4 regions of the Streptomyces sp. NPDC002232 genome follow, and region 1 is predicted to be linked to each of the others. Evidence: riboswitches for the same ligand, from Rfam matches in the RefSeq annotation. Region 1 holds a riboswitch; each other region holds the start of a gene.
What was found. Region 1 has a riboswitch for cyclic di-AMP ahead of ACFYXU_RS24825 (peptidoglycan DD-metalloendopeptidase family protein). Riboswitches for the same ligand answer to the same signal wherever they lie in the genome.

Region 1 (6,936 bases):
GAGGCCCGGCGCCGTCATCTGCTCCAGTCGCTGCTCCAGGCCGAGGGCATGGAGATCGCCGGGTACGAGGAGCGGTTCGGGTCCTCCCCGTTCGCGGACTTCGGTCCGGAGCTCGCCCGCTTCGGGGAGTACGGCTGGCTCGCGGACGCCCCGGCGGGCCTGCTGCGGCTGTCGCCCGAGGGGCTCGCGCACTCGGACGGGCTCGGCCCCGAGCTGTTCTCCCCCGCGGTACGGGCCGCGATGGCCGCGTACGAGACGAAGTAGGCGGCGCCCGTGGACCTCACCGTGCTCTACCGGGGGCCGCTCGCCTCCTGCGACTACGACTGCCCCTACTGTCCCTTCGCCAAGCGCCGGGACAGCCGGGAGCAGCTGCGCGCGGACCGGGCCGCGCTCGAACGGTTCACCGGCTGGGCCGCGGACCGGACCGAGGACCGGCTGCGGATCCTCTTCACCCCGTGGGGCGAGGGCCTCGTCCGCTCCTGGTACCGGCGGGCGCTGGTCGAGCTGTCCCGGCTGCCGCACGTGGAGCGGGTGGCGATCCAGACCAATCTGAGCTGCCGGACCGAGTGGCTGGCCGAGGCCGACCCGGAGAGCGTGGCCCTCTGGTGCACGTACCACCCGGGGGAGACGCCGCGCGAGCGGTTCCTCGGCAAGTGCCGGGAGCTCGCGGAGCGGGGCGTCCGGTTCAGCGTCGGGGTGGTCGGGCTCCCCGGGCACCGGGACGAGGCCCGCCTGCTGCGGGCCGCGCTGCCACCGCACGTCTACCTCTGGGTGAACGCGGCCGAGGGCCACACGTACACCGACGCGGAGGCCGAGGACTGGACGGAGCTCGACCCGCTGTTCCCGTACAGCCGGCATCCGCACCGCTCCGCGGGGCTGCCCTGCCGCACCGGCGAGTCGGTGATCTCGGTGGACGGCGAGGGGACGGTGCGGCGCTGCCACTTCGTCAGGGCCGAGCTGGGGAACCTGTACGACGGCTCGTACCGGGCCGCGCTGCGTCCCCGCGCGTGCCCCCTCGCCCGGTGCGACTGCCACATCGGCTACGTCCACCTGGAGACGCTGCCGCTGTACGACGTGTTCGCGGGCGGGGTCCTGGAGCGGATCCCCGCCGCGCTCCCGGCCGCCGGAGGCTGAGGCCTACAGCGGCAGGAGGTCGGGGCGCTTGGCCTCGACGTGGTCGCCCGAGCTCTCGCCCCGCAGCCGGCGCCCGATCCAGGGCACCAGGTACTCCCTGGCCCAGTGGATGTCGTCGCGGCGCACCTCCAGCGTGCCGCGCGGCGGGACCGGCGGCCAGTGCTGGTCCGGGTCGGCGGGCACCGGCAGGCCGACGACCTGGGCGGCGCGCAGGGCGACCCGGGTGTGGCCCTCGGGCGAGAGGTGCAGCCGGTCGTCGTCCCAGGCGCGCCGGTCCTGGACGGACCTCAGCGACCAGAGGTCGAGGACCGGGCAGCCGTAGCGGTCCGCGATGGCCCGGACGTGACCGTTGTACGTGGCGATCTTGCCGCGCAGGTGCTTGAGGAGGGCCACGCCGCGGGTGTCGAAGCCGGTGGTCACCATGACGGTGCCGACGGCGGAGGAGAGGTCGGCGACGGCGCGCTCGAAGCGCTCGGCCACCTCGTCGGGGTCCGTTCCGGGGCGGATGATGTCGTTGCCGCCCGCGCAGAAGGTCACCAGGTCGGGGGCGAGTTCCTTCGCCCGCGGGACCTGTTCCGCCACGATCTGGTCGAGGAGGCGCCCGCGTACGGCCAGGTTGGCGTAGCGGAAGCCGTCGTGCTCCGGCAGCTGGTCGGCGAGCAGGACCGCGAAGCGGTCCGCCCAGCCGACGTACGTCCCGTCGGGCCCGGGGTCTCCGACGCCCTCGGTGAAGCTGTCGCCGATCGCCGCGTACGACCCGAATGCGTTCTTGTCTCTTGATCTCGAATCGTCTGCCACGGGAGCACATCCTTCACCTTTCCGTGTGACCTACGCGACCGTAAGGAGGGGTTGACGACGGGTGACATATGCCACCGATAAAGATTCCCCCAAAACGGAATACGCCTCAGGCCCGGCACATGAGTGCCGGGCCTGAGGCGGTGCGAGGCGCCGAGGGGCTCCGAAGGAGCGTCAGATGTTCACGCCGTGCTGACGGAGGGCCGCCAGCGGGTCGATGTCGGAGCCGTACTCCGGGCCGGTCCGCATCTCGAAGTGCAGGTGCGGGCCGGTGACGTTGCCGGTGGCGCCGGAGAGGCCGATCTGCTGGCCGCCGGTGACGGTCTGGCCGGCGGAGACGGAGATCGAGGACAGGTGGGCGTACTGCGAGAAGGTGCCGTCGGCGTGCTGGATGACGACCTGGTTGCCGTACGCGCCGCCGTCACCGGCGGAGTAGACGGTGCCGGGGCCCACCGCGACGACGGTGGTGCCGGTCGAGGCGATGAAGTCGACACCGGTGTGGTAGCCGGAGGACCACATGGAGCCCGAGGCCTTGTACGCGGTGCCGGTGCCGCCGCTGACCGGGGCGACCCAGCCGGAGGAGGAGGTCGTGCCGGCCGAGGAGGACGACGCCGGGGCGGACGCGGGGGCGGCGGCCGGGGCCGAGGAGCGCTCGCTGCTGCGCGAGGCGCGCGGGGTGTCGCCGTTCTTGCCGGTGCTCGCCTCGCTCTGGTGCGCGGCGGGCTCGGCAGTGCCCTTGGCGCCGAGGGTGAGCTTCATCCCGGGCAGGATCAGCGCGGGGTCCTCGCCGACGACCTGACGGTTGTCCTGGTAGAGCTTCTGCCAGCCGCCCTTGACGTGGTGCTCGGCGGCGATCTTCGAGAGGTAGTCGCCCCGGACGACGGAGTACGTCTTCGGCGCGGCCTTCGTGGTGGTGGGCGCGGCCTGGACGGCGGCGGCCTTCACCTGGGCGACGGCGTGGGCGGGAGCGGCGGCCGGGGCGGCCTGCTCGGCGGCGTGGGCGCCGGTGGCTCCGAGGAGCGGGAGGGCGACGACGGCGCCGCCGGTGCCGGCGGCGGCGATGCCGCGGGTCAGGCGGCTGGACTTGACGCGGCGGTGCTTACCCGATGCGGGCATGGCGAATTCCTCTCCGGCGCCTGCGAGGTGAGCTGTCGGGTTCGGACTGGAGATGTCCGGCCGCGTCTGCACGCGACTTCACCCCGAGCCGTCCTTCTTCGAGGGATCGGCGTAGTACCTGGGTCCCCCGCTCCTGCCTCGTACGGGTGAGTGTGGAATCCGGTCGGTGGCAGGATTCGGCGGTCCGTCCGGAAGTGAGCGCGACGCTAGACGAGTGGGGTCGGGGCGAACAAGCCGCGAATTCCACGCACTCCGGGATCGCGGGTCGTCCGGCCGGAATTCCGGTCACCCTCCGTGGATGACGGTCCTTCGATCTCCCTTTTCCCGGGGGTATTTGGAAAAGACGATCAGGCACGGTCCGTCACGTTTATGACGCTGCTCACGCGCCGATCCCCATCTCCCCTGCAACCGGGGCGGGTTACCGCTAAACCCTCAATACGGACAGATCACCCATTCCCGTCCGAGGGGGTGCGTGCCCGGGTCCGGGAAAGAGATGATTGCCCCAGGAACCGATCTACAGAACAGGAGCAGCCGTGACGCAGCAGCTGCCGCAGGTCCCGCCCGCCGATGCCGCCGAGCCCGAGCTCGCGGGGGTCCGCAACTTCCGGGACGTGGCCGGCCTGCCGACGGCGGACGGGCGCGCCGTCCGCCCGGGCCGCCTCTTCCGCAGCGGCCACCTGGCCCACGCGACGGAGGACGACGCCGCCTTCCTCGCCTCGCTCGGCCTGCACACGGTCTTCGACTTCCGCAACGAGTCGGACCGGAAGGTGGAGGGCGCGGACGTCGAGCTGCCCGGCGTGCGGAACGTGAACATACCGCTCAGCGACCCGGCCGACGGCAAGGAGTTCTGGAAGCTGGTGCGCGGCGGCGAGATCGCGCAGCTCCGGGAGATCCTCGGGGACGGCAAGGCCGCCGCCCGGATGACCGACTCGTACCGGAGGATGATCGTCGAGCGGACCCCGGAGCACAGCCGGATCCTCCACTCCATGGCGGAGGAGAGCGTCCCGGCCCTGATGCACTGCGCGGCCGGGAAGGACCGGGCCGGTCTCGGCATCGCGATCACGCTGCTCGCGATCGGCGTCGAGCGGGAGGCGATCGAGGCCGACTACGTGAAGTCGAACGACCCGCACCGCCGCTACAACGTGCGCCGCAGCTCCGTCGCCGAGGACGCGATGTCGCCCGAGGTGATGGAGCTGCTGAGCCCGCTCTTCGACGCGCGGGTGGAGTATCTGCGGGCCGCCTTCGAGACGATCGAGACGACCTGGGGTTCGGTGGACGCCTACCTCGCCGACGGCCTGAAGCTGGCCCCGGAGACCCGGGAGCGGCTGCGGGAGCTGCTCCTCACGGAGGCGTGAGGAGCCGGAGCGCTACCGGTTCTGCCCGCCCAGCGTGAAGAGCAGGTAGAGGAAGCCGGCGAAGAGGTGGCCGGCGACCAGATAGGCGAAGAGCCGGAGCACGAGCCCCTTGGGGAACTTGCCGTCACCGCGCTCTTCGCCGGTGACAGGTGCGGACTTCTCGGACATGTCGTTCCTTTCTTGAAGAATCGTCATGGAGTGAACGTCACGGAGCAGGCGTCACGGATGGTCAGCTCCGATGCGGCGTCCCGTCGCCGAAGCACAGCTCGGCGACGGGACTCTGCATCAGGGTGTGGACGAAGAGCAGCTCGGCTCCGCCGGGTGTCGCGGCGCCGATCCGGTGCGGCGTCAGCGAGTCGAAGTGCGCGCTGTCCCCGGGATCGAGGACGTGGACGGCCTCCCCGAGCGCGAGCCGCACCCGCCCCTCCAGGACGTGGATCCACTCCTCGCCGGGGTGGACGCGCACGATGTCGGTCCGGGTGGCGTACGGCACGTGGACCCGCAGGCACTGGAGCGCCCGGCCCGCGCCGCCCGCCTGGCGGTAGATCCAGCCGTCGGCCTCCACCGGTTCGGAGCGGCCGGCCCGGACGACCGGATCGCGCTCGGGCGGCGCCTCCCCCAGGAGCTCGGAGACCGTCGTACCGTAGATGCGGGACAGGGCGAGCAGCATCGGCAGCGAGGGCTGCCGGTTCCCGGTCTCCAGGCGCGAGAGGTGGGCCGGCGAGAGACCGGCCCGCTGGGCGGCGGCCTCCAGGGTGAGGCCCCTGCGGCGGCGCAGGGCCCGCAGCTGCGGGGCGACGTCGGGCAGGACGCCGGGAGTGACGGGGTCCGGGGAGGTCTCCCCGGGGACGTGGTCCATGGGTCCATTCCGCCAGGATCGTGCCTCTGAGGCAAGTTTCTTGCCTCAGAGGCAAAACCCCGGGGGGATCCGCGACGGGATCCGGTCAGCGCTGCGCGACCGCCTGCTTGACCAGGGTCTTCCCGAAGTCCCACATCAGCCCGCCGCCCCCGTGGGCGTCGTCCATGACCGCCGTGAAGGCGGTGACGAACCGGTCCACGTCGGCCTCGTCGATGACCAGCGGCGGGATCAGCTTGATCACCTCCAGATGGTCGCCGGAGACCTGGGTGAGGATCCGGTGCCGCTGGAGCAGCGGGACGACGACCATCTGGGCGAAGAGGCCCTTGCGGGCCGTCTGGAGCATCGTCCAGCGCCCGCGGAGCCCGAGCGAGGACGGCCGTCCGAACTCGATCCCGATCATCAGGCCGCGCCCGCGGATCTCGTGCAGCAGCTCGTACCGGGGCACGAGCTCCTTCAGGCGGCCCGAGAGCAGGTCGCCCATCCTGCGGGCGTGGGCGACGGTGCCCTCCTCCTCCATGACCGCGAGGACCGCCAGTCCGGCGGCCATGGCCTGGGCGTTCGACCCGAAGCTCGCCGAGTGGACCAGGACCCGGTCCATCGACGAGTACACCTTCTTGAAGATCCAGTCCTTGCCGAGGGTGGCGCCGACCGGCACGTAACCGCCGGAGAGCGCCTTGGCGACGCAGACCAGATCCGGCTCGACGCCCTCCTCGTGCTGGTAGGCGTAGAAGTCTCCGGTCCTGCCGAGGCCGGTCTGCACCTCGTCGGCGACGAGCAGCGCACCGTGGCGGTGCAGCAGCTCCTGGGCGCCCCGGAGGAAGCCCGGCGGCGCCTCGTGGACGCCCTTGCCCTGGATGGGCTCGACGACGAAGGCGGCCACGTCGCCCTTGCGCAGCTCCCGCTCCAGGGCGTCGAGGTCGCCCAGCGGGATCGCGGTGTCCGGCAGCAGCGGCTCGAAGCCCTCCCGGAAGCCCCGCTCCCCGTTGACGGAGAGGGAGCCGGTGGTGAGCCCGTGGAAGGCGTGGGAGCAGTAGAGGACCCTCGGCCGCCCGGTGGCGTACCGGGCGAACTTGAGGGCGGTCTCCACGGCCTCCGTGCCGCTGTTGCCGAAGAAGACCCGGTCGAGGTGCGGGCTGTGGGCGAGCAGCCGCTCGGCGAGGAGCCCCGGCAACGGCTGGCAGTCGAAGCGGGTCAGGTCGGCGAGCTGGGCGTCCAGGACGTCGTGGAGGGCCTTGCGGACGACGGGGTGGTGCCGTCCGAGACCCATCACGCCGAAGCCGGCGAGCATGTCGAGGTGGTCGACGCCGTCGGCGTCCCAGAAGTGGGCGCCCTCGGCCCGCTCGTAGACCTTGTCGAAGCCGATGGTGTGCAGCATGCGGGGCAGCTGGTGGTTGAGGTACCTGGCGTGCAGCTCGTACCGCTCCGCGCCGCGCTCGGAGAGCAGCGCCCGCAGGTCGAACCCGCCGGTCATGACGAGCTGTTCCCGGAGACCGTCTCCCGGACCGCGCGCAGCGACTCCTTGAGGGAGCCCATGGTGGCGAGGACGGCGGTGGGTTCGTAGCCGCAGTGCGCCATGCAGTTGGCGCAGCGCGGGTCCTTGCCCCGGCCGTACTTGTCCCAGTCGGTGTCCTCGACGAGCTCGCGGTACGTGGGGACGTATCCGTCGCTCATCAGGTA
Region 2 (6,936 bases), on a different contig from region 1:
ACCCGCTGACGGCGCCGGTCGACTCCGACGACTGCGGCTGCTGACGAGAACCGATTTCGTGATCGCCCCGGTCATGCCGTAGAGTCATGTTTACCGACGCGGGGTGGAGCAGCTCGGTAGCTCGCTGGGCTCATAACCCAGAGGTCGCAGGTTCAAATCCTGTCCCCGCTACTCAGTAGCAACGAAGGCCCGGATCCAGTCACTGGATCCGGGCCTTCGTCGTGCTCGCCCCTCCGCTTGACCTTGACGCAGCGTCAAGATCTAGCGTGGTGGTCATGGAGTGGTCGATCCAGGAGATCGCCAAGAAGGCCGGCACCACCAGCCGCACCCTCCGCCACTACGGCGAGCGCGGACTGCTGGAGCCGAGCCGGATCGGCGCGAACGGTTACCGGTACTACGACCAGGCGGCGCTCGTGCGCTTGCAGCGGATCCTGCTGCTGCGCGAGCTGGGGCTCTCGCTGCCCGCCATCGCCGAGGTCCTCGCGGGGCAGCGGGACGCGTCCGCCGCCCTGCGCACCCATCTCGCCCTCCTGGAGCAGGAGCGCGAGCGCATCGGACGCCAGATCGCGTCGGTGCGGACCACTCTCGACAAGACCGAGAAGGGAGAAGAGCTCATGGCCGAAGAAGTGTTCGACGGTTTTGACCACACGCGGTACGAGGAGGAGGTCACCGAGCGCTGGGGCCGTGAGGCGTACGAGAACGCCGACCGCTGGTGGCGCTCGCTGGGTGACGCGCAGCGGAAGGCGTTCATGGCCGAGCAGGACGGCATCGCCCGCGCGTTCGGGCGGGCGGCGCGGGAGGGCCTGGCCGCCGACAGCGACGAGGTGCAGGCCATCGCCCGGCGCCAGGTCTCCTGGCTGTCGACGACCACGACGCCGAGCAGGGAGTACCTGATCGGTCTCGGGCGGATGTACGTCGACGACCCCCGCTTCACCGCGAACTACGACCGGCACGGCGAGGGCACCGCGGTCCTCGTCCGGGACGCGCTGCGGGTCTACGCGGAGCGGAACCTCTGAAGGACCTGTCCGAAGTAAACGGTGGCCAAAAGCGCGCCCGCCTCTTTGCGGCCGCACCCGTACCCACCGTAGTGTCACGCGCACCATGAGTGACCAGCGCGTGTGTGAGCTGAGCCGGCGGGCGCCCGCCGTGCTCGTCCTGCTCGCGCTCCTCGCCCTCCTGGTGAGCGTCTGCCACGGCTCCCACGGGCACCTGCTGCCGGCCTCCGGCACCACGACCGCCTCCGCCCCCGCGCTCCCGCACGGCTGCGAGCGGTCCGGGGACGCCTGGAGCTTCGACGCCCACCTCCCCGCGCAGGCCGCCTCCTCCCAGTCCGCCGCGCCCGACGCCGGCGGAGCCGTGGTCCTGCCGTACGCGGCGGACCTCCGCACCGATCCCCGCGCGCGCTGCGTCCGGGACCGGGCGGGCCCCGGCCCCGAGCCGGGCCGGCTGCTCGTCGCCCTCGGAGTGGACCGGAACTGAACCGGGTCCCGCACACCCGCGTGACCAGGTTCCCTTTCGCGTACCCACACCGAGGACGTATCTCCCATGACCGCACCCCTGACGCTGTCCATCGCCGGGCAGACCGTCGGCAACACCCCCGTCTTGTGGACGGACGACGGCTACTGGGCCAAGCTCGAAGGCTTCAACTTCGGCGGCATCAAGGACCGCGCCGCCCTCTACATGGTCGAACAGGCCCGCCGCCGCGGGCAGCTGCGCCCCGGCGCCCCGATCGTCGAGTCGACCTCCGGGACCCTCGGGCTCGGCCTCGCCCTCGCGGGCGTCCTCCACGGCCACCCCGTGCACGTCGTCACCGACCCCGGCCTCGAACCGATCGTCGAGCGGATGCTCGTCGCCCACGGCGCCCGGGTCCACGTCGTCCCCGAGCCCAGCCCGCACGGCGGCTGGCAGCGGGCCCGGATGGACCGGGTCGCCGAGCTGCTGGGCGAGCTCGACGGGGCCTGGTGGCCCGACCAGTACGGGAACCCCGACAATCCCGCCGCCTACGGGGGGCTCGCCGCCGAACTGTCCGCGCAGCTCGACCGGGTCGACGTCCTGGTCTGCGCGGTCGGCACCGGGGGCCACTCCGCCGGGATCTCCCGGGCCCTGCGCGCCACCAGCAGCCCGGCCCTGGAGCTGGTCGGCGTGGACTCGGTGAACTCCACCGTCTTCGGCCTGCCGGCCGGGGAGCGGCTGATGCGCGGCCTCGGCTCCTCCATCCACCCGGGGAACGTGGACCACGGCGCCTTCGACGAGGTGCACTGGGTGGGGCCCGCGGAGGCGGTCCGGACGGCCCGCAGGCTGGCCTCGCGGCACTTCGCGACCGGTGGCTGGAGCGTGGGCGCGGTGGCCCTGGTCGCCGGATGGCTGGCCCGCACCCGGCCCCGCGGCACCCGGATCGCGGCCGTCTTCCCGGACGGGCCGCAGCGGTACTTCGACACCGTCTTCAACGACGAGTTCTGCGCGGCGCACGGGCTGCTCGACGGCCCCGTGCGGGAGGACCCCGCCGCGTACGTCTCCGACGACACGGTCAGCGGCTGGACCCGGCGCGTCCTGGGGCGGGCCTCGTGACCACGGCGACCGCGCCCGCCAAGGGCGGGATCTGGAAGCAGAGCCGCACCTTCGACCCGGCCGTCCGGCTGCTCTTCCTCAACCAGCTCACCATCAACCTCGGCTTCTACATGCTCATGCCCTACCTGGCCGCGCATCTCGCGGACGGGCTCGGCATGGCCGCCTGGGCCGTCGGCCTCGTCCTCGGCGCCCGGAACCTCTCCCAGCAGGGCATGTTCCTCGTCGGCGGGGCGCTCGCCGACCGGCTCGGGTTCAAGCCGCTCATCGTCGCCGGCTGCGCGCTGCGGACGGTCGGCTTCGGGGCGCTCGCCTTCGCGCAGTCGCTGCCGATGCTGATCGCCGCCTCGCTCGCGACCGGCCTCGCGGGAGCGCTGTTCAACCCGGCCGTGCGGGCCTGTCTCGCGGCGGAGGCCGGGGAGGAGCGCCGGGTGGAGGCCTTCGCGCTCTTCAACACCTACTACCAGGCGGGCATCCTGCTCGGGCCGCTCGTCGGGGTGGCCCTGACGGGGGTGTCGTTCCGGCTGACGTGCGCGGTGGCGGCGGTGCTGTTCGCCGGCCTGACCCTCGTACAGCTCCGGCATCTGCCCGTACGGACAGCCGAGGCGCCGAGGGAGCTGCGGGGGCAGTTCCGCACGGTCCTCGCGCACCGGACGTTCTGGCTGTTCTCGCTGGCCATGACCGGCTCGTACGTGCTGTCCTTCCAGGTCTATCTGGCGCTGCCGCTCGCGGCGGGCGGTACGGCGGCGACGACCGCGCTGTTCGTGGTCTCGGCGCTCGTCGCGCTCGCCGGGCAGCTGCGGATCACGGCCTGGTGCCGGCGCCGCCTCAGCCGGGAGCGGTGTCTGGTGCTCGGGCTGGCCCTGATGGGCGGGGCGTTCCTGCTCCCGGCCGTCCTGGGGCGCGGCCTGGTGGGGCTGCTGCTGTGCGCGGCCGTGCTGTCCGTCGCGAACGCGGTGCTCTACCCGTACGAGATGGACACCGTCGTCGCCCTGTCCCGGGGCCGCTGGGTCGCCACCCACTACGGGCTCTACAACACCGTCTGCGGGGTCGGGATCACCCTCGGGAACCTGGGCACGGGCGCGCTGCTCGACGTCACCGGCTGGTCGGCGGCGCCCTGGCTCGTGCTGTGCGCGGTGGGCCTGACCTGCGCGGCGGCGATGGCGCTGCTCGCCCGGGGCGGCCGGCTGGCGGCCGGCTGACCCGTACGCCAGTCGGCCCCGTGGAAGTCGCCGCCGTCGGCCGCGGCGGCCACCCTGGGAGGGCGCGGTGCGGACCGCGGCCGGTCGGACCGGGCAGGAGAGCACAGGTGGGGCACCCCCTAGGAGCGGCGGGCGGCGGACGGCGGGGCGGCGAGGGCCGCTCCGAGCCCGGCCGTGCCCGGCGGTTCATCCGCGCGCTGCCCCCGCTGATCATCGTGGGCGGTGTCGTCTTCGACGTGGCGACACCGGCCCAGTACACGGCGGCGCCGCTCTTCTCCGCCGCCCCGCTGATCGCCGCGCCCTTCTTCTCCACGCTGACGACCGTGATCACCGGGATCGCGGCCGTCCTCGCCTCCGTCGGGCTGCACGCCTACAACGACACCGTCGACGAGGTGGCGGCGCTCACCGAGACCCTGACCGTCCTCACCGTCTCCGCGCTGGCCGTCCTCATCAACCGGGTGGTGCGCCGCAGCGGCGAGCGGCTCGCCTCGGCGCGGGTCATCGCGGAGACCGCGCAGAAGGCGGTGCTGCCGACGCCCGCCGAGCGGATCGGCGGGTTGCAGTGCGCGGCGCGCTACGAGGCGGCGCAGGCGGACGCGTTCATCGGCGGGGACCTCTTCGCCGTCCAGGACACCCCGCAGGGGGTGCGGCTCGTGGTCGGGGACGTGCGGGGCAAGGGGATGGACGCGGTCGAGGCCGTCGCCGTGGTCATCGGTGCCTTCCGGGAGGCGGCCGAGCAGGAGCGGACCCTGGAGGGCGTGGCGCAGCGGCTCGAACGGGCGCTGGCCCGGGAGGGCACCCGCCGGGACGGGCTCGACGCCTTCGAGGGGTTCACCACGGCGGTCCTGGCCGAGATCCCGCGCGCGGACGGCAGCGGGACCTTCGACGGTTTCGTACGGGTCGTCAACCGCGGTCACCCGCCGCCGCTGATGCTGTACGCGGACGGCCGGCTGGAGGTGCTGGAGCCGGGGGAGGCGGCGCTGCCGCTCGGCATGGGGGAGCTGGCCGCGTGGCCGGACCGGGGGGAGGCGCGGCCGTTCCCGCCGGGCGCGACGCTGCTGTTCTACACGGACGGCCTCTCGGAGGCGCGGAACGGGCAGGGCGTCTTCTACGATCCGGCGGCGCGGCTCGACGGGCGGATCTTCCCGGGGCCCGAGGAACTGCTCGACGCGCTGGTGGACGACGTGCGGCTGCACACGGGCGGCGGGGCGACCGACGACCTGGCGCTGCTGGCGGTGAGCCGTCCGGCGACGGGGCAGCCGGAGCGGCGCCGGACGATGCCCGTGGTGGCCCCCGGAGGGCCCGGTCACCAGGCGTAGTCGGAGGGTGTCACTGCGATAACAATTGACATAACGTCAGATCGCGGGGGTTTGGCCTCCTGTCCCTGAAGGGCGGTCAAGTCAGGCTATTACCCCCCAATCCCGTGAATGATCAAGAGGAACGGCTTGGAATCGGGAGCCCCTGTCTATTAACGTTCGATAACGCAGCGCGGTCGTCCCAGCCGTCGCAAGAGACGGCACCGTGCGCACGCGCCGAATCCTGAAAAGGAACCGGGGAACCACCACTTGGGGTGAATCGGGCCCCTTCGCACCCGTGCGGACCACGCACGCGTGCGGTCGAGCCCGTAGGAGACCTTCCTGCTCCGAACCCGTCAGCTAACCCGGTAGGCGAGAAGGAAGGAAAGGAGCGCCCCCACCCGTGGCGTCCAACACCCCCGCACCCGAAGCCCCCTTCGACGCCTTCGGTGGCGGTGCGGCTCCCTCCGCCCCGGACACCGAGTGGAACCCCACCGAGGGCTCCCTCCGCGCCGAGAGCCGCTCCGGCGGCCGGCACCGGGTCGTCAAGCAGCGCTCCAACTTCGCCCGCTCCTCCACCGTCCTCGGCGTCGGCGTGATCGCGGCCGTCGGCGCGGGCGGCCTCGCCACCGCGCAGGACAAGCCCCCGGTGGCGATATCCCTGCCGGACCTCCCGGACATCGACCTGCCGGACGCCCACGACATCCCCGGCGTCGCCGCCCTCCTCCCGGAGCAGCAGAGTGCGCCCGTCAGCGAGGCCCGCGCCAACCCGAACCCGCTGACCACCGCCACCTACGCCACCGCGGCCGAGGAGAGCACCGGGCAGGCCGAGCGGGCGGCCACCGCCGCTCCCGCCGCCGGCGAGGCCCTGCGCGCCCGCATCCTCCAGCAGGCCGAGCAGCAGCAGGCCTCCGCCGACGCCGCCGAGAAGGCCGCCGCGGAGAAGGCCGCGGCCGAGAAGGCCGCCGCCGAGGCCGTGGCCAAGGAGGCCGCCGCGCAGAAGGCCGCCGCCGAGGCCAAGGCGAAGGCAGAGGCGGAGGCCAAGGCGAAGGCCGAGGCGGAGGCGCGTGCGAAGGCAGAGGCCGAGCGCCTCGCCAAGCTCGCCGCGAGCTACTCGCTGCCGGTGTCCTCGTACACGCTCACCGCCACCTACATGCAGTCCGGTTCGATGTGGTCCTCCGGCCACCACACCGGCCTCGACTTCGCGGCCCCCACGGGCACCCCGCTCAAGGCCGTCCACGGCGCGACCGTGAAGTCGGCCGGCTGGTCCGGCTCCTACGGCTACCGGATCGTCCTGGAGCTGGAGGACGGCACCGAGGTCTGGTACTGCCACCTCTCGTCCATGCTGGTCGGCGCGGGCCAGACCGTCGGCACCGGCGAGACGATCGGCCGCGTCGGCGCCACCGGCAACGTCACCGGCGCCCACCTCCACATGGAGGTCCACACGTCCGGCGGCGACGGCATCGACCCGGCGGCCTGGCTCCGCTCCAAGGGCCTCAGCCTCTGAGCGGACCCGGAATAGGCCCGGCGGCGGGAGCGGTTGAGCGACACATGACCTCTCTCCGCCCGCTGGGCAGCTCCGACCTCCACGTCTTCCCGATAGCCCTGGGCGGCAACGTCTTCGGCTGGACCGCCGACGAGGCCCAGTCCTTCGCCGTCCTCGACGCCTACGCCGCCGCGGGCGGCAACTTCGTCGACTCCGCCGACGTCTACTCCGCCTGGGCCGAGGGCAACGAGGGCGGCGAGTCCGAGACCGTCATCGGCCGCTGGCTCGCCTCCCGGGGCAACCGCTCCGACATCGTCGTCGCCACCAAGGTCGGCGCCCACCCCCAGTTCAAGGGCCTGTCCGCCACCACCATCAAGGCGGGCGCGGA
Region 3 (6,936 bases), on a different contig from region 1:
GCGGTGCCCTCCTCGATGCCGCGGGCGAGGCGCTCCGGGTTGGTGACGAAGAGGTCGTCGCCGACGATCTGGACCTTGGCGCCCAGCTTGTCGGTGAGGACCTTCCAGCCGGCCCAGTCGTCCTCGTACAGCGGGTCCTCGATGGAGACCATCGGGTACGCGGAGACGAGCTCCTCGTAGTACTCGGTCATCTCGGCGGCCGAGCGGGACTTGCCCTCGAACTCGTAGACGCCGTCCTTGTAGAACTCGGACGCGGCGACGTCGAGCGCGAGCGCGACGTCGGTGCCCGGGGCGTAGCCGGCCTCCTTGATGGCCTCGATGATGAGGTCCAGGGCGGCGCGGTTCGACTCGAGGTTCGGGGCGAAGCCGCCCTCGTCGCCGAGGCCGGTGGAGAGGCCCTTGCGCTTCAGGACGGCCTTGAGCGTGTGGTAGATCTCGGCGCCCCAGCGGAGGGCCTCGGAGAAGGACTCCGCGCCGATCGGGGCGATCATGAACTCCTGGATGTCGACGTTGGAGTCGGCGTGCGACCCACCGTTGAGGATGTTCATCATCGGAACGGGCAGCAGGTGCGCGTTCGGGCCGCCGAGGTAGCGGAAGAGCGGGAGGTCGCTGGCCTCGGAGGCGGCGTGCGCGACGGCGAGGGAGACGCCGAGGATGGCGTTGGCGCCGAGCGAGCCCTTGTTCTCCGTGGCGTCCAGGTCGAACATGGCCTGGTCGATCAGGCGCTGCTCGGTGGCGTCGTAGCCGACGAGCTCCGGGCCGATCTGCTCGATGACGGCGAGGACGGCCTTCTCGACACCCTTGCCCTGGTAGCGGTTGGGGTCACCGTCGCGAAGCTCGATGGCCTCGAACGCACCGGTGGAGGCGCCGGACGGAACAGCAGCACGGCCGGTGCTGCCGTCGTCGAGGCCGACCTCGACCTCGACCGTGGGGTTGCCTCGGGAGTCCAGGATTTCCCGGGCTACGACGACGTCGATGGACGGCACGAGCATCTCCTTCTGGGATGTGACGCTGGATGTGACGCAAGGTCGGTGCAGGGTCGCTCGGCCTTGCGACACGAGCCTAACCGGCCCGGAGGCTCCCGCCCGCCGCGCGCCCGCCCCCTGGGACGAAAAAGGACCCGAGGGCACCCATCCCGGGACGAAGGACCCGGGATCTACTGGGCGGTAACACTCGGAACCGTCAGCTTTCCCTCACGGACGCGGGACCGTCGGCCTCTCCGTAATAAGGGGAGAGCGCGGTACGGGGTCTCCCCCCGACAAGGGGAGACCCCGGTCCGGCGCGCACGGGGGAAGGGCGCGCCGGACCGGGGTGGTCACCGCGGGAGGGTCGTCGGGGCCGCGTGAGCCGCCGGACTCACGCGAGCCGCCGGGCTCACTTCAGGTGGAGCTGCTGACCCGGGTAGATCAGGTCGGCGTTCTCGACGACGTCCTTGTTCAGCTCGAAGAGCTTGGCCCAGCCGCCCTTGGTGCCGTGCGCCTGAGCGATCTTGGAGAGGGTGTCGCCGGCGGCGACCTTGTACTCGCCGTCGCCCTTCTTGACCTTCTTGCCGGTGGGCGTGGTGACGGTCTTCTTGGCGTCGGCCTTCGGGGCCTGGCGCTGCTCGCTGCGGCTGGTCGGCTGCTCGGCGCGGCGCTCCTGCTGCGGGGCGGCCTGCTGCTTCGGCGCGGCCTGCTGCTGGGGCTGCTGCTGCGGGGTCTCGGCGGAGCCGCCGTCGTAGGAGGCGCCCGAGAGGCCGACGCCGCAGTTCGGCCAGGCACCCTTGCCCTGGCCGGCGAGGACCTTCTCGGCCACGGCGATCTGCTGGTCCTTGGAGGCCAGGTCGGCGCGCGAGGCGTAGGAGGTGCCCCCGAAGGCGGCCCAGGTGGAGTTGGTGAACTGAAGGCCGCCGTAGAAGCCGTTGCCGGTGTTGATGGACCAGTTGCCACCGGACTCGCACTGGGCGACGGTGTCCCACTCGGCGGACGTGGCGGCCGAGGCGGTGCCCGCGCTCAGCAGCGGGGCGGCGACGGCGACACCGGTGACGCCGACGAGCGCGGCGACCTGGGTGGCCTTGGAGGGACGACGGTGTTTGCCCTTGGCGGAAAACAGCATGGAGATTCTCCTCACCGACGCCTGTGAGGTGAGCTGTCGGGTTCGGGCCGGAAAGTTGCCCGGCCGCGTGTCCTAGCACGCGGCTTCACCCCAAGCCGGTCGTCGGCCGTCTGTCTCGACGGCCGGGCCCGGCACTTACCTTGGGTCCCCCACTCCTGCCTTCGGCGCTTGCGCGACGACTGTTCCCATCGGCCGACGGCAGGATTCGGCGATTCGGACGACGGGGCCCGCGGTGGCGAGCGGTGACGACCGTAGACACAGACCCACCGGAAGTTCAAAGAGGCCCATTGCGGAAAAATCGACCTTACTTGCCTTCCGGTGGGCGGCGTTTGTGCAGGTGGGGGCCAGCGGGAGCAGAGTGCGCGGACGTGACACGCCAGTTGGGGCGAAGAGACCCATGTCTCACTTGCCCAGAACCGGACATAAGGCCGCGAACTAACCTTCCTTCGCCGTCGAACCCGCCGTCAGGTCAAGGCTCTGACCAGGCAGGATGAGGTCCGGATCGGTGCCCACCGTCCGGCGGTTGGCGTCATAGAGGGCGGTCCAGCCTCCGGAGAGTTCGTTCTTCTGTGCAATTCGGGACAGGCTGTCGCCCGGCCGCACGGTGTACGCGCCCGAAGCGCCCTGACTGTCCGTTACGTCCGAATTCTTCGCGTCGTCAGTCACCAGCGTGGCGTCCACCTTCTCCGCGGGCTGGTCCGGGGAGTCGGTCGCGTCCGAGGCGTGGCGGCCCGATTCGGCCGAACTGTCCGGCTTGCCGGACTCCTCCGGGGCGGCGTCGCCCCGGTGCTTGCCGGTGCCCGGCGTGGCCGACGGAGCGTCACCCTTCGGCGTCTCGGACGAATCAGGCGTACCGGGCGTAACGGACGCGTCGGGCATGGCCGGGGTCGCGGGGGTCGCCGGGGTGGCGGGCTCGGCCGGAGCGGCGGAGGTCGCCGGGGCGGTCGGAGCGGTCGGCTTCGCGGGGGTCGTGGGCGTGGCGGACCGCTCGGGCGTCGCCTCGGAGGTCTTGGGGGCGGCCTGGGCGTCCGGGGTCCGGTTGGACTCGGGGAGCGGGCCGCCGGGAGTCGTCGGGACGGCGAGCGGGCCGGGATCGACCCCGGTGGCTCTGCCGTCGTTCTTCAGGCCGGCGATCGGGGCGCAGGTGGCCCACTCCTCGCTGCCCTTGGCCAGTGCCTTCTCGGCCACCGCGATCTGCTGGGCGCGGCTGGCGAGGTCGGGGCTGGGCGCGTAGGTGAGTCCGCCGTTGCGCTCCCAGCTGTCCTGGGTGAACTGGAGGCCGCCGTACATGCCGTTGCCGAAGTTGGCGCTCCACTGGCCGCCGGACTCGCACTCGGCGACCCGGTCCCAGGTGGCGGCGTCGGCTGCGGAGGCGGATCCGGTGGCGAGCAGCGGCAGCGCCATGGCGGATCCGGTGACACCGGCGGCGACGACGATGGCGGGGGCCTGACGGGGGCGACGGTGTCGTCCGTTCCCGGAACGCATAGGAGGGGCCTTTCGCGTGACGGCTGAGACTGCCGGGAAACGTAGCGGTATTCGAACGTCCGTCACAAGTCGATCGCCCCGCGATCACGTGAAGATCACATTTCTGATGGCTCGTCAGCATCCAAGACGCGTACGGAAGGGGAGAACTCCACCGGAAGCGTGCGCAAACCCCGCATGATGAGCCCGCCGCGCCAGCGCAGTTCGGCCGGATCCGCGGCAAGTCGCAGATCCGGAAGCCGGGTCAGCAGGGTCGCCAGCGCGGTCTGTCCCTCCAGCCGGGCGAGCGGCGCGCCCAGGCAGTAGTGGATGCCGTGTCCGTACCCGAGGTGCTGGTTGTCGCGCCGGGCGAGGTCGAGGACGTCCGGCCCGCCGAACCGCTCCGGATCCCGGTCCGCGGCGGCCAGCACCACGAGCACCGGGTCGCCCGCCGGGATCTCCTGGCCGCCGATGGTCAGCGCCCGCGTGGCGTACCGCCAGGTCGCCATCTCCACCGGCCCGTCGAAGCGCAGCAGTTCCTCGACGCCGGTCTCCAGGAGTCCGGTCTCCCCGGCGGCCAGGGACGCCTGGAGCAGCGCCCGCTGTTCGGGGTGCCGAAGGAGGGCGTAAAGACCGTTTCCCACCAGATTGACGGTGGTCTCGAAGCCGGCGAACAGCAGGATGAAGGCCATCGCGGCGGCCTCGTTCTCGGTGAGGTGCTCGCCGTGGTCGGAGGCCTTGATGAGCCCCGAGATCAGGTCGTCCGCGCCTTCCTCCCGCAGGCCCTCGCGCTTGCGGTGGATCAGCTCGGCGAGATAGCCGCGCATCTTCTTCACCGACCGGGCGACCCCGCCGCGCGGCCCGCCGCCGTGCCGGATCATCATCCCGGCCCAGTCGCGGAAGTCGTCCTGGTCCTCCGGCGGCACGCCGAGGAGGTCGCAGATCGCGTAGATCGGCAGCGGGAAGGCGAACTCGTGGATGAGGTCGGCGCTCCCCCGCTCCACGAAGGAGTCGATCAGCCGGTCCGTCAGTTCCTGCACGCGCGGGGCGAACTCGGCGACCCTGCGCGGGGTGAAGGCCTTCGACACGAGCCGCCGCAGCCGGGTGTGGTCCGGCGGGTCGATGTTGAGCAGATGCGTCATCAGCTCGGCCTTGCGCTCCCCCGGGATGCCCGTCTTCCCCTTCGCGTGCGGGGACTCGTCGTGGTGCGCGGGGTTCTTGGAGAGCCGCTGGTCGGCGAGGGCCTGCCGGGCGTCCGCGTACCGGGTGACGAGCCAGGCCTCGACCCCGCTGGGCAGCGTCGTCCGGTGCACCGGCGCGTGCTCCCGCAGCCAGGCGTACGCGGGGTAGGGATCGCTCGCGAACTCCCAGGTGAAGAGGGTGGGGGCGGGTCGGGGGGTGGGGGCTGTGCTCACGGCACGACCGTACAGGGCCACTCCGGAGGAGCAATCACGGAGAAGATGTGATCAAACGGTGTGCCCCGTGCCCTAGATTCGTGCCGGTGGATCCCCAGCTGCTCCGAAGCACGTTCGCGGTCGTCGAGAGACGCGCCGAGCACGCCCTCACGTTCTTCTACGCGCACCTGTTCTGGAACAACCCGGGGGTGCGCGAGCTCTTCCCCGAGGACATGGTCCCCCAGCGGGACCGTCTCTTCGCCGCGCTCACCCATGTGGTGGCGCACCTGGAGGACCCCGGACTCCCCGGATACCTGGGACGCCTCGGGCGCGACCACCGCAAGTTCCTCGCCTCGCCCGCGCTGTACGCGGCCGTCGGGCAGAGCCTGCTCGCCGCCTTCGCGCACGCCGCCGGGCCCGCGTGGACGACCGAGGCGGAGAAGGCCTGGTCCGAGGCGTACGGCCGGGTCGCCGACCTGATGCTGGCGGGCGCCGAGGAGGCGGTCGCGGCCGGGGAGCCCGCCTGGTGGGACGCGGACGTCGTCCGGCACGAGCGGTACGGCCCCGACCTGGCCGTCCTCACCCTCCGGCCCCGGCAGCCCCTCCCGTACCTCCCCGGTCAGTACGTGGGCGTCAGTTCGCTGCGGGTCCCGCGCGTCTGGCGCACCTACTCCCTCGCGGACGCGCCCCGCGCGGACGGCACCGTGGAGCTGCACGTGAGCCGGATCGAGGGCGGCGCGATGTCCACGGCGCTGGTCGAGGAGACGGGACCGGGCGAGGTGCTGCGGCTCAGCGCCCCCGGCGGCGGGCTCACCGCGCGGACGCCGCCGGGCGGACTGCGCACCTATATATGCGGCGGCACGGGCTGGGCCCCGGTGCGGGCGCTGCTCGCCGAGGCCGCCGAGGCCGAGCCGGAGCTGGAGGGCCGGCTGTTCGTGGTGGCCCGCGCCAGGGAGTACCTGTACGGGCGGGAGGAGGCCGAGCGCCTGAGGGAGCGCCTTCCCGGACTGAACGTCACCTACATCACGGCCGCACCGCGGCAGCGCAGGGACCGGGCGACCGAGCGGCTGCTCCAGGCCCTGCGGGCCTGCGTCCACTGGTCCGCGCACGACGTGTACCTCGCCGGGCCGCCGGCCTTCGTGGCGGAGGTCCGCGAGGCGCTGGCGGAGCTGGGCACCGAGGAGGCGCGGATCCACCACGACACCCTGCCGTCCGTGGGCCGCTTCCGCACCCGCCCGAACACCGCCGCCGAACGCCTCCTGGGCCCGCCGGCCCCGCTCTGGCACGACCCGGAGGCCCGCGCCCCGCGCGAGGGGTGACCCCGGCCTGCCGTCAGCGACGCGCGCGCCGCCGCCGCCGGACGATCCGGACCAGCTCCGTGACGCCCGCGATCAGGAGCAGCGCGGCGAGGATCCGCATCCAGACCGCGTTGTCGTCGCTCAGCGTCTCCCAGCCGAAGAACAGCACCATCAGGACGGTCAGCCCCGGCGGCGCCTCGGCGGAGGACGCCTTGCGCGCCTTCCGCTCCCGCGCCTTCCGCTCCCGCGCCGGGTCAGGAGCACTCCCCGCCGCGTCCGGGGCGCTCCCCGGCGCCGGGTCCGGCGCGCTCCTCGGTGCGTCGGCGTCCGCGTCCGGAACGCTCGCCGCCGCGTCCGCGTCCGGGACGCTCGCCGCCGACGCGGCCGGGTCCGGGGCGCTCGTGGTCGGCGCTCCGGTCACGTCAGGCCCTCGGCCGACCGGATCGCGTCCCGGTAAGCCTTGGCCGCCGCCCGCAGCGCCGCCTCCGGGTCCACCCCGGAGGCCTCCGCGCGGGACGCGAGCGCCAGCAGTTCGTACCCGACGCCCTCCCCGGCCGGAAGCTTCACGTCCAGGCCCGCCGCGCGGACCCGCCCGGCGAGCTTCGCGGCCAGCGCGAGCCCCGGCTGCCCGAGCGGCACCCCGTCCGTCACGGACTCCCGCCGCTTCTCCACGGCCTTGGTCCGCTGCC
Region 4 (6,936 bases), on a different contig from region 1:
CCGAGTTCACGGAGCGGACCTCCTACGGAACCCGCACCCTCGACCCGTACTCGAAGCTCCTCGAAGGCCGGATCGTCTTCCTCGGCACGCCGATCAACGAGGCCTCGGCGAACGACGTGATCGCCCAGTTCCTGTACCTCGACCACGCGGCCCCCGGCCAGGACATCGCGTTCTACATCAACTCCCCCGGCGGCTCGATCAGCTCCATGACCGCCGTCCACGACACGATGCGGACGCTCTCCTGCGACGTGGCGACCACCTGTCTGGGCCAGGCCGCGTCCACGGCCGCCGTCCTGCTCGCCGCCGGCACCCCCGGCAAGCGGCTCGCCCTCCCCGGCGCCCGTGTCACGCTCCGTCAGCCGGCCATGGACGAACCCCTCCAGGGGCAGCCGAGCGACCTGGACATCCACGCGCGCGAGTTGCTGCGGCAGCGCGCACTGGTGGCCGGGATGCTCACCGAGTACACCGGGCGGAGCCGGGAGCGGATCGACGCCGACATCGACCGCCTCACCGTCCTGGACGCCCCGGCGGCCGTCGCGTACGGCCTGGTGGACCAGGTGATCACGAGCCGGCGCGACGCCGGCGCGGCGTGGTGAGCCGGCCGTGGTGCCCGAGCCGCCGCCGCTGCCCGCACTGACCCGGGCCGAGGGCGAGTTGGTCGACGCCTACCTCGAAGTCGTCGACCTCCTGGGGAAGATCAACCCGTCCAGGAGCACCCACACCTACGGGGCGCTGAGGGCGGCTCAGGCCCTGGTGGGACGCGCGGTGGCGCTGCGCGAGGCCCTGACGCTCATGCACGCGCGGGGCGAGAGCGAGGTGCACGCGGACACCCTGGCGCGCGCCCTACGGGTCTTGGACGGAGAGCGCCGGACCGGTCGCGTCACCGTCCCGGACCCGCGTGCGAGTTGACATTCCGGCATGTCGTGTCGAGGTCCGGACGGCCGACAGAGGGAGCGGAATCGCTCCCCCGTTCGGCGTAGTCGACGAGTCGACAAATGTGCGGGGTGAGTTGCACAACAGGTGTACGCATCTGGCGGAACCAGTCATTCCGTTGCTGGTGCGGGGCTCGTCGGCGACCCCTCCGACGATCACGAAAGCTGCCTGTCCACCTGAATGGATCAGTCGTGAGGAGCCTCACATATCGCCGTTTCAGCTCGGATTTCACCCTCGTTGTGGGTCAAGATCCCTGTCGACGACAAGCCCCCGCCATCCGAGGCGGGGCGGTCCGGGCGGACGCCGAGTCCTGCCGCTGTCCCGGATGTCTGGTCGACAGGAGTGGATCGGCAGGAGTGGAGGACCCGAGCAGTACGGGACGTACGCGCTGTTTCCGCAGCGAGGACGTCCCTTGGGGTGAAGCCGCAGCCGCGGCCGGGCATCTTCGCCAGCCCGAACCCGACAGGTCATCCTTCGCAGGCGGCTGACGAAGGGTTGCGCATGACTGCGCAGATGCACGTCCCGTCCCTGCTGTCCCGGGCCGGAGCCGTCTCGGCTCTCACCCTCGCCGCCGTCGGCGGCACGATGCTCGCACCGGGTGCGGCGTCGGAGGCCCAGGCAGCCACGACATACGCGAACAAGGCACTGAGCGTCGCCGCGTCCAAGAAGGGGGCTCCGTACCGGTACGGAAGCTCCGGACCCACGAGGTTCGACTGCTCCGGTCTGACGCTCTACGCGTACAAGAAGGCGGGCAAGTCGCTGCCCCGCACCGCGCAGCAGCAGTACAACAAGACCCGGCACATCTCCGCGTCCGGCAGACAGAAGGGGGACCTGGTCTTCTTCCACTCGGGCGGGAGCGTCTACCACGTGGGCATCTACGCCGGAAGCGGCAAGATCTGGCACTCGCCCAAGACGGGATCCTGGGTGAAGCTCGACAAGATCTGGACGTCGAAGGTCTCCTACGGCCGCGTCCGATGAGGCCCGCCGGGCACTGAGCGGTCCCGGGGTGCGGTGGCGCCGCCGCACCCCGGGACCGGGGCGTCAGGCGTACGAGGCGGCCGCCCGGATCCACGGGAGGGTGACCCAGACCGTCTTGCCGCCCTCCTCGGTCGGAGTGACCGAGAGCCGGCCGCCCGCCTCGGCGGCCAGGGACCGGATGATGACCATGCCCCGCCCGTTGTCCTGCTGGACCGCCGCCGGGAGCCGGCGGGGCCACCGGGGGTGGCTGTCCGTGACCCCGATGTGCAGCCGCTCCTCGCGCTCCAGGCGGACGTCGACCGTGAAGGTCGGCGACTGGCCGAAGGTGTGCACGACCGCGTTCGTCGCCAGCTCCGAGACCATCAGACGGATCGCGTCCACCAGGTCGTCGGCATCGTCGAGGCCCCACCCGTCGAGGACCTCGGCGACATAGCGCCGGGCCGTGGACACCGACGCCGGGTCGCTCGGCAGCGTGACGGATGCTTCCTGATGGTCTGCCATGGCGACGCTGTCCCTTTCCCGCCGGGGCTTCGGCCCCGGATCGCGCTTCGCGTCAGAGTCCCACCGATCCTGCCGCTCCGGCGGGCGTTCCACCAAGATATGTCCCATCTGTCGCCCGATGCGGTGAACTCTGCTGCCGATGAACGAGCTTGGGAATCCCGACGGGATGTCAGACGGTCGGCGCGGTCCGCAGGATCGTCTCCACCGCGCGCCCGATCTCCGCGTCCGACAGATCGGCCCGCGCCGTGAGGCGCAGCCGCGAGATGCCGTCCGGGACGGACGGGGGCCGGAAGCAGCCCACCGCGAGGCCCTGTTCGCGGCAGTCCGCAGCCCAGCGCAGCGCCGCCTCCGGGGAGGGCGCGTGGACCGAGACGACGGCAGCGTCGGGCCGCGCGGCGGTGAGCCCGGCCCCCGTGAGCAGCCGGTGCAGGGTGGTGGCGACCGCACGTGCCCGCCCGGCGAGGTCCGGCTCGGCGGCGATGAGACGCAGGCTGGCGAGCGCGCCGCCCGCGGCGGCCGGGGCGAGCCCGGTGTCGAAGATGAAGGTGCGCGCCGCGTTGACCAGGTGTTCGATCACCCGGGCCGGGCCGAGGACGGCGCCGCCCTGGCTGCCGAGGGACTTCGACAGGGTCAGGGTGGCGACGACGTCCGCGTCGCCCGCGAGCCCGGCCTCGTGCGGGGCCCCGCGCCCGCCGTCGCCCAGGACGCCGAAGCCGTGCGCGTCGTCGACGACCAGTCCGGCGCCGTGCGCGCGGCAGGCGTCGGCGAGCTCACGCAGCGGGGCCCTGTCGCCGTCGACGGAGAAGACGGAGTCGCTGACGACCAGCGCCCGGCGCCCCGGGTGGGCGTCCAGGGTCTTGGCGACGGCCTCCGGGTCGGTGTGCGGGACGACGGCGGTCTCGGCGCGCGCGAGGCGGCAGCCGTCGACGATCGAGGCGTGGTTGGAGGCGTCGGAGACGATCAGGGCGTCCCGGCCCCCGAGCGCGGTGAGCGCGGCGAGGTTCGCGGTGTAGCCGGAGGAGAAGACGAGGGCCGCCTCGAAGCCGCAGAAGTCGGCGAGTTCGCGCTCCAGACGGGTGTGCAGCCGGGTGGTGCCGGTGACGAGCCGCGAGCCGGTGGCCCCGGCGCCCCAGCGCCTCGCCGCCTCGGCCGCCGCCTCGGTGACCTCGGGCCGGCGGGTGAGGCCGAGGTAGTCGTTGCCCGCCAGGTCCAGGAGGTCCGACTCGGCCGCGCGGGGCCGCAGCGTCCGCACGAGCCCGGCCTCGGTCCGGCGGCGCGCCTCGGCGTCGGTCCAGTCGAAGGCGGTGCGGCGCGGGCCCGCGGCCCGCGCGTCGTCGTCCCGTGGCATGCGGCGATCCTTTTGTAGGCAGCGCACAGACCCTAACCGCAGGTGGCCGAGGTCGGGATGTGGTCATCCACACACCTCGATCGGGGGCGTTTGTTCAGATCCTCCTTGGCCCGGGGGCGGGCGGTAGGCAAGGATCTCGGGTTATGGACCTCCTGAACACACTGGTGGAGAAGGGGCTGCGGCGCGAGCTGCCGACCCGTGAAGAAGCGCTCGCCGTCCTGGCGACCTCCGACGACGAACTGCTCGATGTGGTGGCGGCGGCCGGGAAGGTGCGCCGTCAGTGGTTCGGGCGCCGGGTCAAGCTCAACTACCTGGTCAACCTGAAGTCCGGTCTCTGTCCCGAGGACTGCTCGTACTGCTCGCAGCGGCTCGGTTCGAAGGCCGAGATCCTCAAGTACACGTGGCTGAAGCCGGACGAGGCCTCGCAGGCCGCGGCGGCGGGTGTCGCGGGCGGCGCGAAGCGGGTCTGCCTGGTGGCCAGCGGCCGCGGTCCGACGGACCGGGACGTGGATCGTGTCGGGAAGACGATCGCGGCGATCAAGGAGCAGAACGAGGGCGTCGAGGTGTGCGCCTGCCTCGGTCTGCTCTCGGACGGCCAGGCGGAGCGGCTTCGGGAGGCCGGCGCCGACGCGTACAACCACAACCTGAACACCTCCGAGGCGACGTACGAGGGCATCACCAAGACCCACACGTACGCCGACCGGGTGGACACGGTGCAGAAGGCGCACGCCGCCGGTCTGTCGGCCTGCTCGGGTCTGATCGCGGGCATGGGCGAGACCGACGAGGACCTGGTCGACGTCGTCTACGCGCTGCGCGAGCTCGACTCCGACTCGGTGCCGGTCAACTTCCTGATCCCCTTCGAGGGCACCCCGCTCGCCAAGGAGTGGAACCTCACCCCGCAGCGCTGCCTGCGGATCCTCGCGATGGTCCGGTTCGTCTGCCCCGACGTCGAGGTGCGGATCGCGGGCGGCCGTGAGGTGCACCTGCGCTCGATGCAGCCGCTGGCGCTGAACATCGCGAACTCGATCTTCCTCGGCGACTACCTGACCAGCGAGGGCCAGGCCGGCCAGGCCGACCTGGACATGATCGCGGACGCGGGCTTCGAGGTGGAGGGCGCGGGCACGACCACGCTGCCGAAGCACCGCGCGGACGCCCTCGCGGCGGCCGGCGCGGCGGGCGGCTGCGGCTCCGAGGCCTCGGCCGGCTGCGGCGGGCACGGCGAGGAGGGCGGCGGCTGCGGCCCGTGCGGCGGCCACGCCGCTCCGGCGGCGCCCGCCGCGAGCGAGGCCCGCACCGACCTGGTGGCCGTGCGCCGCCGGGGCGCCGGCACGGATCTCGCGCCGAATGCCTGACGGCGGCCCCCTCGGCACCGGCGAACTCCTCGCCCTGGACCGGGCGCACGTCTGGCATCCGTACGGCCCCATGCCGGGCCGGTCGGAGCCGCTGGTCGTCGCGTCCGCGTCCGGGGTGCGGCTCCGGCTCGCCGAACCCGCCGAGGGCCGGACCGAGTTGATCGACGGCATGTCCTCGTGGTGGTCGGCCGTCCACGGCTACAACCACCCCGTGCTCAACGACGCGGTGAGCGGCCAGCTGGAGCGGATGAGCCACGTCATGTTCGGCGGACTCACCCACGAGCCCGCCGTCCGGCTCGCCGCCCGGCTCGTGGAGATCACCCCGGAGCCGCTGCGGCACGTCTTCCTCAGCGACTCGGGTTCGGTCTCCGTCGAGGTCGCGGCCAAGATGTGCCTTCAGTACTGGCGGTCCCTGGGCCGCCCAGGGAAGCAGCGGCTCCTCACCTGGCGCGGCGGCTACCACGGGGACACCTGGCAGCCGATGTCCGTGTGCGACCCGGAGGGCGGGATGCACGAGCTGTGGACGGGGGTGCTCCAGCGGCAGGTCTTCGTGGACGCGCCGCCCGCCGCGTACGAGGAGTCGTACGCGGAGCTGCTGCGGGCCCGGATCGCCGAGCACGCGCACGAGCTGGCCGCGGTGATCGTGGAGCCGGTCGTGCAGGGCGCGGGCGGGATGCGCTTCCACGACCCGGCGTACCTGCGGGTGCTGCGCGAGGCCTGCGACGCGCACGACGTGCTGCTGGTCTTCGACGAGATCGCGACCGGTTTCGGCCGGACGGGCACGCTCTTCGCGGCCGACCAGGCCGGGGTCTCCCCCGACGTGATGTGCGTGGGGAAGGCGCTGACCGGCGGATACCTGTCGATGGCGGCGACGCTCTGCACCGGCCGGGTGGCCGACGGGATCTCGCGCGGCGAGGTCCCCGTCCTGGCGCACGGGCCGACGTTCATGGGCAATCCGCTGGCGTCGTCGGTCGCCCTCGCCTCGATCGACCTGCTGCTCTCCCAGGACTGGCAGGTCGAGGTCAAGCGGATCGAGACCGGTCTGCGGGACGGGCTCGCCCCGGCGGCCGGTCTCCCGGGCGTCCGCGAGGTGCGGGTGCTCGGCGCGATCGGCGTCGTCCAGCTCGACCACGAGGTCGACATGGCGGCGGCGACGCGCGCGGCGGTCCGGGAGGGCGTGTGGCTGCGTCCCTTCCGCGACCTGATCTACACGATGCCGCCGTACGTGACCGGCGACGAGGACCTGGCCCGGATCTGCGCCGCGGTGCGGGCGGCCGCGGCGGAGGGCTGACCCCGGACGGGACCGCGCCTACGGGACCGCGCCCCCGTCGGCGCGGTCCCGCCCGGGCGCCCCGTGCTTCCGTGAGAGCCGCCCCGTACCTTCCGTGAGAGAGGAACCTTCATGAGCGTCATCGTCGTCAGCGGCACCGGCACCGAGATCGGCAAGACCGTCGTCACCGCGGCCGTCGCCGCCGTCGCCACGGCCGCCGGGAAGTCCGTCGCCGTCCTGAAGCCCGCCCAGACCGGCGTCGGGCCGGACGAGCGGGGCGACGCGGACGAGGTCGTGCGGCTCTCGGGCGCCGCGGCCTCCGCCGAACTGGGCCGCTTCCCCGAGCCGCTGGCCCCCGGGACCGCCGCCCGCCGGGCGGGGCTCGCGCCGGTCGGTCCCCGGGAGGTCGCCGAGGCCGCCCGGAAGCTGGCCGAGGGCCACGACCTGGTCCTCGTGGAGGGGGCGGGCGGGCTGCTCGTCCGCTTCGACGAGGAGGGCGGCACGCTCGCCGACGCCGCCGCGCTGCTCGGGGCCCCGGTCCTGGTGGTGGCCCC

Region 2: linked by a shared signal. The riboswitch ahead of ACFYXU_RS31585 (M23 family metallopeptidase) and the one ahead of ACFYXU_RS24825 (peptidoglycan DD-metalloendopeptidase family protein) in region 1 are both predicted to bind cyclic di-AMP.
Region 3: linked by a shared signal. The riboswitch ahead of ACFYXU_RS35230 (transglycosylase family protein) and the one ahead of ACFYXU_RS24825 (peptidoglycan DD-metalloendopeptidase family protein) in region 1 are both predicted to bind cyclic di-AMP.
Region 4: linked by a shared signal. The riboswitch ahead of ACFYXU_RS13235 (C40 family peptidase) and the one ahead of ACFYXU_RS24825 (peptidoglycan DD-metalloendopeptidase family protein) in region 1 are both predicted to bind cyclic di-AMP.

The regions. Positions count from the first base shown of each region.
Region 1 is NZ_JBIARV010000005.1:395,261-402,196, forward strand. Features, by position in the region: gene ACFYXU_RS24810 (STM4012 family radical SAM protein) at 1-264, shown strand, start outside; gene ACFYXU_RS24815 (STM4011 family radical SAM protein) at 274-1,134, shown strand; gene ACFYXU_RS24820 (SGNH/GDSL hydrolase family protein) at 1,138-1,932, opposite strand; gene ACFYXU_RS24825 (peptidoglycan DD-metalloendopeptidase family protein) at 2,104-3,045, opposite strand; cyclic di-AMP (ydaO/yuaA leader) riboswitch at 3,050-3,237, opposite strand; gene ACFYXU_RS24830 (tyrosine-protein phosphatase) at 3,579-4,400, shown strand; gene ACFYXU_RS24835 (DUF6126 family protein) at 4,413-4,568, opposite strand; gene ACFYXU_RS24840 (helix-turn-helix domain-containing protein) at 4,630-5,259, opposite strand; gene ACFYXU_RS24845 (aspartate aminotransferase family protein) at 5,345-6,730, opposite strand; gene hpnH (adenosyl-hopene transferase HpnH) at 6,727-6,936, opposite strand, start outside.
Region 2 is NZ_JBIARV010000006.1:726,901-733,836, forward strand. Features, by position in the region: gene ACFYXU_RS31550 (rhodanese-like domain-containing protein) at 1-44, shown strand, start outside; tRNA gene ACFYXU_RS31555 (tRNA-Met) at 98-171, shown strand; gene ACFYXU_RS31560 (MerR family transcriptional regulator) at 276-1,016, shown strand; gene ACFYXU_RS31565 (hypothetical protein) at 1,102-1,479, shown strand; gene ACFYXU_RS31570 (PLP-dependent cysteine synthase family protein) at 1,546-2,568, shown strand; gene ACFYXU_RS31575 (MFS transporter) at 2,565-3,767, shown strand; gene ACFYXU_RS31580 (PP2C family protein-serine/threonine phosphatase) at 3,875-5,086, shown strand; cyclic di-AMP (ydaO/yuaA leader) riboswitch at 5,288-5,452, shown strand; gene ACFYXU_RS31585 (M23 family metallopeptidase) at 5,466-6,569, shown strand; gene ACFYXU_RS31590 (aldo/keto reductase) at 6,614-6,936, shown strand, end outside.
Region 3 is NZ_JBIARV010000008.1:291,057-297,992, reverse strand. Features, by position in the region: gene eno (phosphopyruvate hydratase) at 1-992, opposite strand, end outside; gene ACFYXU_RS35230 (transglycosylase family protein) at 1,375-2,094, opposite strand; cyclic di-AMP (ydaO/yuaA leader) riboswitch at 2,098-2,271, opposite strand; gene ACFYXU_RS35225 (transglycosylase family protein) at 2,530-3,579, opposite strand; gene ACFYXU_RS35220 (cytochrome P450) at 3,675-4,970, opposite strand; gene ACFYXU_RS35215 (globin domain-containing protein) at 5,057-6,268, shown strand; gene ACFYXU_RS35210 (hypothetical protein) at 6,282-6,668, opposite strand; gene ACFYXU_RS35205 (nucleoside triphosphate pyrophosphohydrolase) at 6,665-6,936, opposite strand, start outside.
Region 4 is NZ_JBIARV010000003.1:129,520-136,455, reverse strand. Features, by position in the region: gene ACFYXU_RS13245 (ATP-dependent Clp protease proteolytic subunit) at 1-596, shown strand, start outside; gene ACFYXU_RS13240 (hypothetical protein) at 604-909, shown strand; cyclic di-AMP (ydaO/yuaA leader) riboswitch at 1,225-1,431, shown strand; gene ACFYXU_RS13235 (C40 family peptidase) at 1,435-1,911, shown strand; gene ACFYXU_RS13230 (ATP-binding protein) at 1,975-2,412, opposite strand; gene ACFYXU_RS13225 (8-amino-7-oxononanoate synthase) at 2,582-3,760, opposite strand; gene bioB (biotin synthase BioB) at 3,904-5,112, shown strand; gene ACFYXU_RS13215 (adenosylmethionine--8-amino-7-oxononanoate transaminase) at 5,105-6,403, shown strand; gene bioD (dethiobiotin synthase) at 6,515-6,936, shown strand, end outside.